Linked DNA regions of Beijerinckia sp. 28-YEA-48. The protein of the gene in region 1 interacts with the protein of each later gene in a pairwise test. Links are inferred from orthologs where the notes say so. Each region holds a gene or a part of one and is shown on either strand. Other genes may lie near its edges. The genes, in order: BLW50_RS24070 and BLW50_RS10145.

Region 1 (7,140 bases):
TCTGCAGGGTGCGTTGTGACAGCTGCTCGGTGAAGGCGCCGGCATGGCCGCTGAAGGCCGATTCGACCGCCTGGAGCTTCTCGTTGACGACGCCGGTGAAGCGATCCGAATGATCGGCGATCTGGGTCGTCAGGTTGTTGCCGTGCGTCAGCACCATATGTTCGAAGGCGCGCAGGCGCTCGACCAGGGCTTCGTTGATGCGGTCGCCATGCATGCCGACGGCGGCGATGGATTCGGCGGCCGTGTTCATGAAGCGGGAATGCAGATCGTTGGTATGGCCGTCGAGCTGGTCGCGCACCAGGGCCTGGTGCTGTTCGAGGCGGATGGCGATCTCATTGCCGGCGTTGTGGAACAGGTCATAGGCGGCCTGGGTGCGCTCGCTGATGAGCTGGCCCATGCGATCGCCGGTGGTCGCCAACGCCCGCTCCAAGGTGTTGCCGTTGACATTGACCGTTTCGTCGATGCGGCTGGCGGTGGATTCCAGGGCGGCGATGAGGTGATCGCCGCGCGAGGAAATCTTGTCGCTGATCGATGCACCGGTTTCCTCGATGCGTTCGGCCGCTTCCTTGCCACGGATCGAAATGTCGAAGACGAGGGCTTCGCCGGTGGTGCGCAGACGATGGTCGACGCCGTTGAGTTGTTCCGACAGCGCGCCGGTGACTTGCTGCGAGGTTTCGCTGAGCTGGCGGGTGAACTGGTCGCCGGTCTCGGTCAGGTGGCTCAGGATGTTGGAGGAATGTTCGCTGATCTGGCCGACGATCGAATCGCCGATGCTGGCGATCGAGCTCGTCACCTGCTCGGACGAATCGGCCAGGCGCTGGCTGACGCCATCGCCGGTTTCGGTCAGGCGTGAGACGACGTTGTCGCCATGGGTGCCGATCTGGTCGATCACCGAATGCACCAAGGTCGAAATGGTCTCGGTGATCTGTGTCGAGGAATCGGTGAGGCGCTGGGTGACGCCGTCGCCCGTCTGGGCGAGGCTGGTGACAATGGACGTGCCGTGGCTGTTGATGCGCTCGACAACATTCTCGCCGAGTGTCGCCAGGGACGACGAAATCTGTTCGGACGAATCGGTCAGGCGGCGGGCGACACCTTCGCCGGTGTCGGCGAGATTGGTGACGATGGAGGTGCCGTGGCTGTTGATGCTCTCGACGATGTCCTGGCCGAGTGTCGCCAGCGACGTGGAGATCCGCTCCGAGGATTCGCTGAGGCGGCTGGTGACGCCGTCGCCGGTCGTCGTCAGGCTCGACACGATATTATTGCCGTGCGTGCCGATGCGCTCGACGATGTCGGCGCCGAGGCTTGCCAGGGAGGTGGAAATGTTGCCGGAGGCAGTGGTCAGCTTCTGGGTGACGTCGTCGCCGGTGCGGCCCAGGGTGAGATTGATCTCTTCGGCCTTGCCGCCGAGTGAGTTGGTGACGCGCGAGCCGGCATCGCTGACCGCTTCGGCCATCTTCATGCCGGCGGTCTCGAGTTCACGGGCCAGGTTTTCGTGGGCGCCTTCGATGGCGGAGCGCACGCGCTCGGCATTGCCGACGATGGCTTCGCGCTCGGAGGCCAATTCGTCGACCAGCGAGCGGACACGTCGCTCGTTGTCGGCATGGGAGCGTTCGAGATTGGCAACCTCGGAGCGCATGACGGTTTCGAGTTCGCTGGCACGCGCCAGCGCGCGCTCGATGCCATCGCCCATCGACGAGACTTCGCGGCGAATCGCCTGGGACAGAGTCACCACATGTTCGGCGGCGAAGGTCTCGGGCTGGGCGAGACGCATCACCATTTGCGACATGGCATTGGCGGTGAGGCGCATTTCCTGCGCCCGGCGCACCAGCACGCTGGCGATGAGGAAGAAGGCGATGGGACCGACCGTCGCCAGCGCGATCATCGCGGCATGGACTGAGGAGAGGGTCGCGAGTTCACCGGCGCGCGACAAGGTATAGAGATAAGAGGCGGTACCGGCGAGCCAGGCGAGCGAGGTCAGAACGGCCAAAGTCAGCGGCGTGCGGCTCGGGCGCGTCTGCAGGGATTGGAGAATCTGGCCGACCGACTGGCGGTCGTCATTGGCCGGCGCGCGCGCCGGGCTCGGTTCGGCAGTAGCCGTTTGTTGCGCGGCTGGGGTGTCGCTGGCGGGTGTGGTTGGCCGCGGCGCCGATATGGCGACCTTCGGCGCCTCTGCCTTGGGGGCGTCCACCTGGGGCGCTTCCACCTTGGGAGCCTCTGTTTTGGGGGCCTGCATCTTCGGCGGCTCGACCTTGGGCGCCTCCTTGGCCTTGGTGGCCTCTTTCGGCGAAAGCTCGTTGTCGCTCACGGACGGCAGTCGCGGCGAGAGGTCGAGCGCGAGATTGCCTATCGTCGGGAGGCCCTGGGGCGCTTCCGGTCCTGAAGACGAGGGAGTCCCCTGTGCGGGGGTCGCATGTTCCGGTTCAAGACCGAGGTTCAGGGCCTGTTCGATCGCGGACAGGGCTGCCGCTGCCGGGTCCTGAGCCTGTGGTTTCGTGGCCATTCTATCGCCTCTCGCTTCGCATCCATCGGCTTTTTCAGCCGCGCGCAGGCGCAAGGTTCACCGATGGGCCTCGGAACTCTACGCAAACGCATTAACCAATTGGTAATCTACCGCGCCGGGAGGCGGATTGAAACCAGTGTGGTCACGGAATGGTAAACAGCGTTAACGCGCCTTTTACTTACCTGGCCAACACTTGCCATGATTGGTGCCGATATATCCGGCTAGACCGGCTCTGTGGCTCCCGCCAGCGGAGCTTGGCCGACGGGAATCAAATGGATAAGGCCATGAACGTTTCAGTGTTGCGCAAACCGGACATCGGCGCCGAACAGGGCGAAGAGCGGCCGATCGACCTCGTTCACCTGGCGCGCCAGACCCTCGGCGACCGGGATCTGGAGATCGAATTGCTGCAATTGTTCGAGCGGCAGGCGGAGCAGATCATTGCCCGGTTGGCGAGCGACACAGGCGGCGCCGAGCGGCGCTGGCGGCTGGATTTGGCGCATACGCTGAAAGGGTCGGCCCGGGCGATCGGCGCCACCCAGGTCGCCAATGCGGCGCAACACTATGAAAACGTTCTGGCTTCGACGCGGGACGAGACGCAGATCACCGCCGTGCGCGAGGCGCTGGTCAAGACCGTCGATGTCGCTCGGCAGGCGATTCGCCGGCTGCTCGCCGATTCGTAAGCTCGGCGTCCTTCTCTCTTTCATTAAAATAGAAACAGGCCTCGCCAAAACGGCCGGGATTGTCTAGAACCCCAGCCTGGAACCTGGCTTGGGTTCTAATCTGTTGTTTTAACACATTTTCCTGACGCGAACGGATCTTCATTTCGCTCGAAAATGCTCTGCAACCGCGCCGGCGCGTCAGTGTCCGGATTACGTTTGGACACAGGATTATGCCGAAAATCACATTTATCGATGCGGCTGGCACGGCGCGGACGGTCGAGGCCGATCTCGGTTCGACGGTGATGGAAACCGCCATCCGGAACAATGTGCCCGGGATCGATGCGGAATGCGGCGGCGCCTGCGCCTGCGCCACCTGCCATGTTTATGTGGACGACGCCTGGATCGAAAAACTGCCAAAGGCTGGATCGATCGAGGAAGACATGCTCGATTTCGCCTATGACGTGCGCCCCGGTTCGCGCCTGTCCTGCCAGATCAAGGTGACCAACGAAATCGACGGCCTGAAGGTCTCGACCCCCGATCAGCAAGGCTGAGGGCTGCCGACGATCGTGCGTTGGCGTCGGCGCGCGCCAATTGAACACCCAATCTATGTGATAAATCGCAATTGATGGCTTTGGAGCGTTAAAATAGGACGCGACACTTCTAGTCGCTCCGCCGAGAGTGGTATTGGGAATGATAGGCCCAATACGGGAGAGAGAATTCCATGCCGGATGTGGTCAAGACCGATGTCGTGATCGTGGGCGCCGGGCCTGTTGGCCTGTTCGCCGTGTTCGAACTGGGCCTTCTCGATATCAAATGTCATCTCATCGATATTCTGCCCAAGCCCGGCGGCCAGTGCGCCGAGCTTTATCCAGAGAAGCCGATCTACGACATTCCTGGCTTTCCGATGATCACCGGCCAGGGTCTCACCGACAATCTGATGAAGCAGATCGGGCCCTTCGCGCCGCAGTTTCATTTCAACGAAATGGTCGAGCAGGTTGAGCCGATTGGCACGCCCGAGGCGCCGCTGTTTCGTATTCACACCAATGGCGATCAGGTGTTCGAAGCCAAGGTGATCATGATCGCCGCCGGTGGCGGTTCGTTCCAGCCGAAGAAGCCGCCGATCGCCGGCATTGATGCCTATGAAGGCAAGTCGATCCATTATGCGGTGCGCAAGATGGAAGCGATGCGCGGCAAGCGTATCCTGATTGTCGGTGGCGGCGATTCAGCGCTCGACTGGACTTTGAATCTGCAACCGGTCGCCGAGCGCGTCACCTTGTTGCATCGGCGCGATGATTTCCGCGCCGCGCCGCATTCGGTCAACGGCATGCGCGAACTCGTCGCCAGCGGCAAGATGGATTTGATGATCGGCCAGGTGATGGGCTTGAAGGGCGAGGACGGCGTACTCACCCATGCCACCGTGCGCGGCAACGACAATCAGACGAGTGACGTCGCCGCCGATGTGATGATGCCGTTCTTCGGCCTGACGATGAAACTTGGTCCCATCGCCGACTGGGGCATTCATCTCAACGAGAATCTGATCCCGGTCGGCACCGAGACGTTCGAGACCGATGTGCCGGGCATTTTCGCCGTTGGCGACATCAACAGCTATCCCGGCAAGCTCAAACTCATTCTCTCGGGCTTTCACGAAGTGGCGCTCGCGGCCCAGAAGGCGCATCGCTACGTCTATCCCGATAAGAAGCTCACCTTCCAGTACACGACGTCATCGACGAGTCTGCAGAAGAAGCTGGGTGTGAGCTGACAACAGATCAGATCAAGCGAAGCGTCGGCGCGCGTCGAGACCGAGGCCTCGGCCGACGGCGCCGAACATGTCGCCGGAGGCGAGATCGTCGCGCTGCAGCAGTTGCGAGACTTCCTTTTGCACCGCTGGCATCAGCGAGCTGCCGCCGGTCATAAACACGGTGTCGATTTGATCGCGCTTCAGGCCCGCGTCTTTGAGGGTTGCTGAAATCGCCTCGATAATGCGCGTGACACCCGGCGCGACTGCTTTGGCCATGCCCATGCGACTCAGCGCAATGCGGAGATCGGGCACGAATCGATGGAGATCGACCGTAGTTTTGGCGTTGGCGGTGAGATCGATCTTCGCTCGTTCCACGGTTTCGATCAGACGATGGCCGTCGTGCTGTTCGAGGATCTGCAGGAGCCGATCGAACTTTTCCCGTTCTTCTGATTCCCGCCGCAGCGAACGCACCGTCGATAGGGTCGTCTGGTTATAGAGGAAGTTGATCCGCGACCAGGTCGAAAGATCGAGGAACAGCGCGCGCGGCACTTCAAGCTTCTTCTCGCCATAATGCGAGCCGAGACCGAAATGCGGCATCACATAATGCATCGATAACATGCGATCGAAATCGGTGCCGCCAATGCGGATACCGCGATTGGCGAGAATGTCGCCGCTGCGATCGGCTTTCCGGGCCCGCTCTGGTGAAACGCGCACGACGGAAAAGTCGGCGGTGCCGCCGCCGATGTCGACGATCAGCACCAGCTCCTCGGCGCTTACGCTGCTTTCATATTCGAGCGCGGCAGCGATCGGCTCGAATTGAAAACCGATATGTTTGAAGCCGCGCTTGCGTGTCGCCGCCTCAAGGTCGTCCTGCGCCTGCCGGTCGGCGTCGGCGTCACCCTCGATGAACTGCACGGGGCGGCCAAGCACCACAGCGTCGAGTTCCTGCTCGATGAACTGTTCGCCATGCGTCTTGAGATGGCCGATGAACAGGCCCAGCACATCGGACAGGGCGAGGTTCTGTTTCTGCAGCCGTGTCTTTTCGTGAAACAGGCCGTAACCGAGGATGCTCTTGAGAGCGCGCATCAGGCGGCCAGGTTCGTGATCGGTGTAATCACGGATGGCGCGGCGGCCAAACAGCGGTCCTTCGGAAAAGCTGAAGAAAATCGCGCTCGGAATGGTCTCGTGCGCGCCTTCGACCGGCGCGAGCTTGATGTCGTTGCCGTGGGGCACGGCAACAGTGGAATTCGACGTGCCGAAATCGATACCGCAATAGCGCGGTTGCGCCATTTTCGTCTGCATGATCACCCGAATGGAGTTGACGGCTCGCCTCGTTGATGCGGGCGGCGCCAGGCGCATTTTTTAAGCGAAGCGGATCGCGTTCGCGTGCGGAAAATGCGCGGAAATGAAAGAGCGGGAGCTTTAGCCGATGGGGCGTGGCCTGACAACTCGTCAGCGGCCGTTTTGGCCTGCGGCTTGCGGTCTTTCTTCGTGTTTTTCTTTCAAACTTTCTTGCTGCCTTTCTTTCTGTCTTTCTTGCGGCCAGCGCTGCAGGGCCGCATGGCCGATTTCTGTCAGGGCATAAATGCCGCGCTCAGTGCGCGCGAACCAGCCGTAGTAATTGTCGCGCAGGATCTGTGCGGCTTTGGGCGCGTTGGGGCGCAGATCGCGCGGCCGCAGGGGACCGGGGACCAGGGCCGCGGCGCAGATCAAAGCTTCCTGCCGATAGGCGGTCATCACCGGTGCGCGGGTGCTGCCGCCGACGGCGGGATCGCCCTGGCGGCGGCGATGTTCCTCGACCAGCCGGGCGCGCTTGCGGGTATCCTTGCGCGGCATGGGTGCTACGGGGCTGACGAGGACACTGACATCGCCGGCCTGCGAGACGCCAAGCATGCCAAAGCCGAGGCGGCGACAGAGATTGCGGAAACGTGCGTCGCTTTCCCGGCCGTTGCCACGCAGGGATGTACGCGCCACCAGCCAGACCTCGTCGGCGGCCGCGGCGCGGTCGACCGCTTGCAGCACCAGTTCGAGATTGAACGACAGTTTCAGTTCGCCAATGACGACGATGGGCGGCTCGCCGTCCTTCAGCGCCACCAGATCGCAATTGCCGATCTCACCTTTGACCGTGAAGCCCAGGTCTTCGAGAAAATGCTTCACAGGCAGATAGAGCGAGGTCTCGGGCACCGGCAGTCCATTGATGGGTGGCCATTGATCGGTGGCAAGTGATCCGTGGCAATTGATCC
Region 2 (7,205 bases), 3.0 Mb from region 1 along the record:
TACACCGTCACCGAAGGCCAGGTTTTCCTCAACGGCGAGAACATTCTCGAACTGCCACCCCACGAGCGCGCCGCGCGCGGCCTGTTCCTGGCGTTCCAATATCCGGTGGAAATTCCCGGCGTCACCACCCACGTCTTCTTGCGCACGGCCTTGAGCGCCCAGCGCAAGGCGCGCGGCGAGGAAGAGCTGAAGACCGCCGAATTCATGAAGCTGATGCGCGCCGCCGCCGACAAGCTGTCGGTGACCCAGGAAATGCTGCGCCGTCCGCTCAACGTCGGCTTCTCCGGCGGCGAAAAGAAGCGTCTCGAAATCCTGCAGATGACCTTGCTGGCGCCGAAGTTCGGCATTCTCGACGAAACTGACTCCGGCCTCGACATCGACGCGCTGCGCGTCGTCTCCGATGGCGTCAACGCCTTGCGTGCGCCCGATCGTGGCTTCCTCGTCATCACGCACTATCAGCGGCTGCTCGACCACATCAAGCCGGACACCGTGCACATCATGGCCCAGGGCCGCATCATCAAGACGGGCGGCCCCGAACTGGCGCTCGAACTCGAAAAGCACGGCTACCGCGACTTCGTCGCCGACGCGGCGTGAGGGTATCATGGCCGTGCAATTGCAGACTGTAAGGACGCCGGCCGAGGAAGCCATTCTGGCGCGCCTCGCCGAGAGCGGCCGCCGTAACACCCAGACCCGCGACAAGGCCGTGGCGCGGCTGCGCGCCGGCGGCTTGCCGAACCGGCGCGTCGAATCCTGGCACTACACCGATCTGCGCACCCTGATGCGCGATGCGCCGCCGCCGTTCGAAGCCTTCACCGACGATCTCGTCGCTGAGGCGATGCGGATGCCGATGGCTTTGACGTTGAAGGATGCGGCGCACGTTCTGTTCGTCAACGGCCGCTTCGTTCGCCATGCCGGCGCGCTGGAAGTGGTCGATGCGGACACTGGCGATCAGCCCGCGGCTGCTGGCGATGCCTATGGCGATGACGGGGCCGTGGCCTTGCATCGTGCCTTCGCCGGGCGCACCACGACTTTGCGCGTGCCGCCGGCCCATCGCAGCGTCGTCCATCTCGATTTCCGCGAGATCGGCGCAGAGGCTTTCTCGACATTTCCCCATCTGGTGATCGAAGTGGTCGAGGGCGCCGATGTGCTCGTCCTCGAAACCCATCGCGGTCCCGATGAGCTCAGCTATCAGACCCACGCGCTGATCGAATTCCATGTCGCGCCGTCGGCGCGCGTCGAACATGTGCGGGTCAATGAAGCGGGCAACCGCGCGCTCAGCCTGTCGACATTAGGCGTCGAGCTGGCCGCGCGCGCCACTTTCCAGTCGTTCTCACTGTCGTCGGGCGCTGGCGTTTCGCGCCATCAGATTTTCCTGCGCAGCCTCGGCGAGCACGCCAAGATTGGCCTCCATGGCGCCACGCTGCTGCGCGACCGCCAGCACGCGGACACGACCCTGGTGGTCGATCACACCGCGCCGCGCTGCGAGAGCCGCGAATTCTATCGCTACATTGTCGATGATGCGGCGACGGGCGTTTTTCAGGGCAAGATCGTTGTGCAGCCCAATGCGCAGAAGACCGACGGCGGCATGAAATCGCAGACCATCCTGCTGTCCGACACGGCGGCGATGAACAACAAGCCGGAGTTGGAAATCTTCGCCGACGACGTGATCTGCGGCCATGGCGCCACCTGCGGCTCCTTGAACGAAAATCATCTCTTCTATGCCCATGCGCGTGGCATTCCGCCGGCCGAGGCCGAGGCGCTGCTGCTCGAAGCGTTCGCTGGAGAAGCCATCGACCGGGTGGGCGATGAACTGGTGCGTGAACAGCTCATGGATAAGGTGCGCGCCTGGCTCGCGCAGCGCGTGAAATCATGAATACGCGGGTGCAGCCTTACGACGTCATGAAAGTGCGTCAGGATTTTCCGATCCTGAACGAGCGTCCCTATGGCAAGCCGCTTGTCTATCTCGACAATGGCGCCTCGGCCCAGAAGCCGCGTCAGGTGCTCGACCGCATGCGCCATGCCTATGAGCATGAATATGCCAACGTCCATCGTGGCCTGCATTACCTCGCCAATGCGGCGACGGAAGCCTATGAGACGGCGCGCGAGCGCACGCGGGCTTTTCTCAATGCGGGCTCGACCGAAGAGATCATCTTCACCCGCAGCGCCACCCAGGCGCTGAACCTGGTCGCCAGCTCCTTCGGTCGGGCCCATATCGGCCCGGGCGATGAGATCGTCCTGTCGATCATGGAGCATCACTCCAACATCGTGCCCTGGCATTTCCATCGCGAGCGCAATGGCGCCGTGCTGAAATGGGTGGGCATCGACGACGACGGCAATTTCCTGCTCGATGAGTTCGAGAAGGCGCTGACGCCGCGCACCAAGATTGTCGCGATCACCCATATGTCGAACGTGCTCGGCACCATCGTGCCGATCAAGAAGGTGATCGAGATCGCCCATGCGCGCGGCATTCCGGTGCTGATCGATGGCTCGCAGGGCGCCGTGCATCTGAACGTCGACGTGCGCGACCTCGATGCCGATTTCTACATCGTCACCGGCCACAAGCTTTATGGCCCGACGGGCATCGGCGTGCTCTACGGCAAGCGCAAGTGGCTGGAAGCCCTGCCGCCGTTCGAAGGCGGCGGCGAGATGATCGAGACGGTGAGCATGGACACCGTCACCTATAACGAGCCGCCGCATCGCTTCGAGGCCGGCACGCCGCCGATCGTCCAGGCCATCGGGCTTGGCGCCGCGCTCGACTATATGGATGGGCTCGGCCGCGACGCTATCCGCGCCCATGAGGACGCCCTGTGCGACTATGCGCTGGAGCGCCTGTCGCGCATCAATTCCCTGCGCATTTTCGGCCGGGCGCGGGAGCGGGGCGCGATCATTTCCTTCGAGATGAAGGGCGCCCATGCCCATGACGTCGCCACGGTCATCGACCGGGCCGGCGTTGCCGTGCGGGCCGGCACCCATTGCGCCATGCCGCTCCTGAGCCGCTATGGCGTCACGTCCACGTGTCGTGCCTCATTCGGTCTGTACAACACGATGGACGAGGTCGATGCTTTGGCCGAAGCGCTGCTGAAAGCGCAGTCCATGTTTTCGTAGCTCTTAGAAAGCCTTATTTTTATAGTAGATCTGCTCGCAGAAGGTGTCCGATGACCAATACCTTGCCCGCCCAGAAGCAGGACAGCGAAGACCAGCCGAACCGGCCGGATCTGACGCTCGATCCGGGCATCCCGCCGGAAGAGCTGGAGCGGCTCACCGAGGATATCATTGCGGCGTTGAAAACCGTGTTCGACCCGGAAATCCCGGTCGATATCTACGAACTTGGCCTGATCTATAAAGTGGCGGTGGGTGAAAGCCGCCAGGTCGAGATCGACATGACGCTGACGGCGCCGGGCTGCCCGGTGGCTGGTGAAATGCCGAAATGGGTCGAGGATGCGGTCTCGACCGTGAACGGCGTGTCCGGCGTCAATGTCTCGATGGTTTTCGATCCGGCTTGGGATCAGAGCCGCATGTCGGACGAGGCCAAAGTCGCCCTCGATATGTGGTGAGGGGCAGTTTTGAACGATGAAAGGTCTAAATCATAGGCCCTGACATCGGCTCAATGGCTCCCTATATTAAGCGTGAGATTCTTTCCCCGGGCCTTGAACCCGGCCGGAGGATGAAATGGTGAATGCAACAGTGGCCGCGAGGCCGAGACCCAAGGTGATGACATTGACGGACGCCGCTGCCGAGCGCGTTCGCGAGATCATGATCCAAGCTGAAACGCCGGTGGCCGCTCTGCGCGTCGGCGTTAAGAACGGCGGTTGCGCCGGCATGTCTTACACGATGGATTGGACCAACGAGATTGGCCGTTTCGACGAAGTGGTCGAGGCCAAGGGCGTCAAGGTCATCGTCGATCCCAAAGCGGTGCTGTTCCTCCTCGGCACTGAAATGGATTTCAAGATCGACAAGCTGTCGTCAGGCTTCGTCTTCAACAATCCCAACCAGACCTCGGCCTGCGGCTGTGGCGAGAGCGTCGCGCTGACGCCGGCCAAGCTCGACGACTGACCATGTCAGGGCAGACGGAACTCGAAGATCTGTTCCGTCCCTTTGGCCCCGTCGCCATCAAGCGCATGTTTGGCGGCCACGGCATTTATGCCGATGGCCTGATGTTCGCGCTGGAAGCCGGCGGCGAAGTCTATCTCAAGGTCGATGCGGAGAGCCTGCCGCAGTTCGAGGCCGCGAGCCTGCCGGCCTTTACCTATGAGACCAAGCACGGTCGGCAACACTCGATGTCTTATTACCTGCTGCCGGCCACGGCCTATGACGATGACGAAGTGCTGAAGCACTGGGCGGCGCTGGGCTTTGCCGCGGCGCGTCGCGCCGGTAGCGCCAAGAAAGTCGCGCCGAAGAAGGCTGTAGCGAAGAAGATCGCGTCGAAGAAGGCCGTTCCGAAAAAGCGGAAAGCCGCCTCGGGCACCACGCGCTAGAGCGCTTCATGCTTTGACGGAACATTGGTGACCGTCATTGCGAGCGCAGCGAAGCAATCCAGGGCCACAGGCATTTCTTGCCGTTTCAGCACATGCCCCTGGATTGCTTCGTCGCTGCGCTCCTCGCAATGACGCAGCGAAATACTCTAGCCCCCTGAGTTCTTTCCGTAGTCCCACGGATGAGGCATTTTGGCCTAAGCTCCAAAATAACGCTCAGACTCTAATTTGATGCATTGACGCTTAAATGTAGCTTTGGCTACATTCGCCGCGCTTGCCAAAGGAGGTCTGTGTGAGGGGCGTGTCGTTTCGTTGTGAGGATGTGCAGAAGCTTTCGCGTTTTTGTCGTCATTTCAGGCCTGAAAAAGCACTGCTGCTTTCAACGCTGATGACCCCGATGATGGAGCCGGCCTGGGCGCAAAGCGTGCAGCTCCCCGAAATCGTCATCGAAGCCGGGCGGCTGTCGTCGCGCGAGGGCGATGGCAAGGACGATCAAGGCAAGCTCACGGTCGTCGAGGGCACTTTCGTTCCGGTGACCGTGGTGAGCCGGGACGAAGTCGAGCGCAACGCCGGCCGGACGCTCGGCGACCAGCTGCAGTTTCAGCCGGGGATCACCACATCAGGCTTCGCGCCGGGCAGTGCCTCGCGGCCGATCATCCGCGGGCTCGACACCTATCGCGTCCGCATCCAGGAAAATGGCGTCGGCGTCCAAGACGCCTCGGATCTCGGCGAAGACCATGCCGTCCCGGTGGACCCGATGGCCATCCAGCAGATCGAAGTCATTCGCGGGCCGGCCTCGCTGCGCTTTGGTTCGGGCGCGATCGGCGGTGTCGTCAGCGCCGTCAACAATCGCATTCCCTTGCCCTCGACGCCCGAGGGTGTGACCGGCCAAACCCGCCTCGGGGTCACGTCGGTCGATCGCGGTGTTGAAGCAGGCCAGAGCGTCACTATGCGGCAAGGGCAGTTCGCCGTGCATTACGATGGCTTTGCCCGACGCACGCAAGACTATCAGACGCCGCTCGGCCGACAGTTCAACAGCTTCACCAATACTCACGGCTTCTCGCTCGGCGGCTCTTATTTCTTCGACAATGGCTTTGTCGGCGCCAATGTCAGCCGCACGAAAAGTCTCTATGGCATCCCCGGCTTGTCTTCCTATGTCGATCGCTCCCGCATCGATATGGAGCAGACGAAACTCTCGCTGCGCGGCGAGCTGCGGCCGGAGGCATCAGTGATCGAAGCGATCCGGTTTTGGGCCGGTGGCTCGCTCTATAGCCATGACGAGAACGGCCTGCAGCCGTTTGGCGGCTTTGGCACCAATCTCACCTTCCGCAACAAGGAATTGGAAACGCGCACCGAAGTGCTGTTTCAGCCCCTGGCGACGAGCCTGGGCGAACTCTCGATCGCGACCGGCGTTCAGGCTGGCATGCAGGAGGTTTCGGCCACGGGCGAGGCGGCGCTTCTGGCGCCGTCCACCACGAAATCGCTTGCTGCCTATGCGTTTGGAACGCTGAGCGTCACCGAGACGACCCGCCTGCAGCTGGCTGGTCGTGTCGAACATGCGTCTATCAAAGGCACGGCGGCGACATTCCCCGGCGATTACCTCGGCGCTTCAGGGATGCCGACAGAATTTGGGATCTCCAAGCAGTTCACGCCGATGAGCGCCAGCTTTGGCATTCTGCAAGACCTGCCACTCGACTTTGTCGCGTCCGCCACCGTGACCTATGCGCAGCGCGCGCCGCGCATCAACGAGCTTGCCTCGAAAGGCGCGCATGATGCGCCCGGCACGTTCGATATCGGCAATCCGAACCTGACCAAGGAAATCGGCAAGACAATCGAGATTGGCTTGCGCCGTGCGGTCGGTCCGTTGCGCTTCGATGCATCGCTCTACCAGACCGCGTTCACCGGCTTCATCTACAAGCGCCTCACCGGCAACAGTTGCGTCGATACGTTCGCCACCTGCGTGCCGGGCATCATTCCCGGCGATCTCAAACAGATTGTCTATGGCCAGCAGGACGCGACGTTTCGTGGCTTTGAAGTGAAGGCGCAATATGACGTCGGAGAGCTTGGCGCAGGGCAGTGGGGTGTCGAGGGCCAGTATGATGTGGTGCGGGCCCGTTTCGCCAATGGCATGGCGGTGCCTCGCATTCCGCCGCAGCGTCTCGGCGGCGGTGTTTTCTGGCGCTCGGACAATTGGTTTGCACGCACCAACTACATTCGCGCCTTCGCGCAGCGGACGATCGCGGCCAATGAAACGCCGACGCCAGGCTATAATCTGCTCAATGCCGAACTGACCTATCGCTATAAGCCGGAGTCTTCCTGGCTCCGCGAGATCACGTTCGGGCTCGTCGGCAGCAATCTTCTGAACGTGCAAATGCGCAATCACGTGTCGTTCCGCAAGGACGAGGTATTGATGCCGGGGCGCAGCGTGCGGGCATTCCTGACCGCGAACTTCTAGAGCATCGACTTAACGGCGCGGTTCCTTGAACACGGCGCAAAGGTCGCGCGCCAGCGGCGAGAGCGCGACGTTGCGGCGCGACAGAATGCCGATGGTGCGGGAGATGCGCGGGCGGCTGAGCGGCAGGATGGCGACATCCTTGGCGTTCAGCGCATCCACCGCGCTTTGCGGCATGATCGTCAGCCCAAGACCTTCGCGCACCAGCCGGAAGGCCGTGATCGTGTGCTGCACCTCATAAGCCCAGTTCGGCGTCTCGCTGCGATTGCCGAGGGCTTGAT

The links.
Region 2: the proteins of BLW50_RS24070 (region 1) and BLW50_RS10145 interact in binary tests that used the Escherichia coli proteins (3 or more experiments, as listed by UniProt). The link is inferred for Beijerinckia sp. 28-YEA-48 from one-to-one orthologs.

Annotation. Positions count from the first base shown.
Region 1 is NZ_FNSI01000001.1:5,134,055-5,141,194, forward strand. Bases 2,115-5,049 are described here. They hold BLW50_RS24070 (2Fe-2S iron-sulfur cluster-binding protein), read left to right. Parts: upstream 2,115-3,389; coding sequence 3,390-3,710; downstream 3,711-5,049. Other genes in these bases: BLW50_RS24060 (apolipoprotein A-IV repeat region-like domain-containing protein), read right to left, coding at 2,115-2,500; BLW50_RS24065 (Hpt domain-containing protein), read left to right, coding at 2,785-3,180; BLW50_RS24075 (NAD(P)/FAD-dependent oxidoreductase), read left to right, coding at 3,881-4,918; BLW50_RS24080 (Hsp70 family protein), read right to left, coding at 4,931-5,049. Also shown: more of BLW50_RS24060, read right to left, coding at 1-2,114; more of BLW50_RS24080, read right to left, coding at 5,050-6,187; BLW50_RS24085 (DUF2161 domain-containing phosphodiesterase), read right to left, coding at 6,350-7,081. UniProt on the Escherichia coli protein: Ferredoxin are iron-sulfur proteins that transfer electrons in a wide variety of metabolic reactions. Although the function of this ferredoxin is unknown it is probable that it has a role as a cellular electron transfer protein.
Region 2 is NZ_FNSI01000001.1:2,143,997-2,151,201, reverse strand. Bases 2,362-5,361 are described here. They hold BLW50_RS10145 (HesB/IscA family protein), read left to right. Parts: upstream 2,362-3,669; coding sequence 3,670-4,053; downstream 4,054-5,361. Other genes in these bases: BLW50_RS10135 (TonB-dependent receptor), read left to right, coding at 4,870-5,361; BLW50_RS10140 (TfoX/Sxy family protein), read left to right, coding at 4,056-4,475; BLW50_RS10150 (SUF system Fe-S cluster assembly protein), read left to right, coding at 3,156-3,554; BLW50_RS10155 (cysteine desulfurase), read left to right, coding at 2,362-3,105. Outside these bases: Fe-S cluster assembly ATPase SufC, read left to right, coding at 1-594; Fe-S cluster assembly protein SufD, read left to right, coding at 602-1,873; more of BLW50_RS10155, read left to right, coding at 1,870-2,361; more of BLW50_RS10135, read left to right, coding at 5,362-6,927; BLW50_RS10130 (LysR family transcriptional regulator), read right to left, coding at 6,937-7,205. UniProt on the Escherichia coli protein: Is able to transfer iron-sulfur clusters to apo-ferredoxin. Multiple cycles of [2Fe2S] cluster formation and transfer are observed, suggesting that IscA acts catalytically.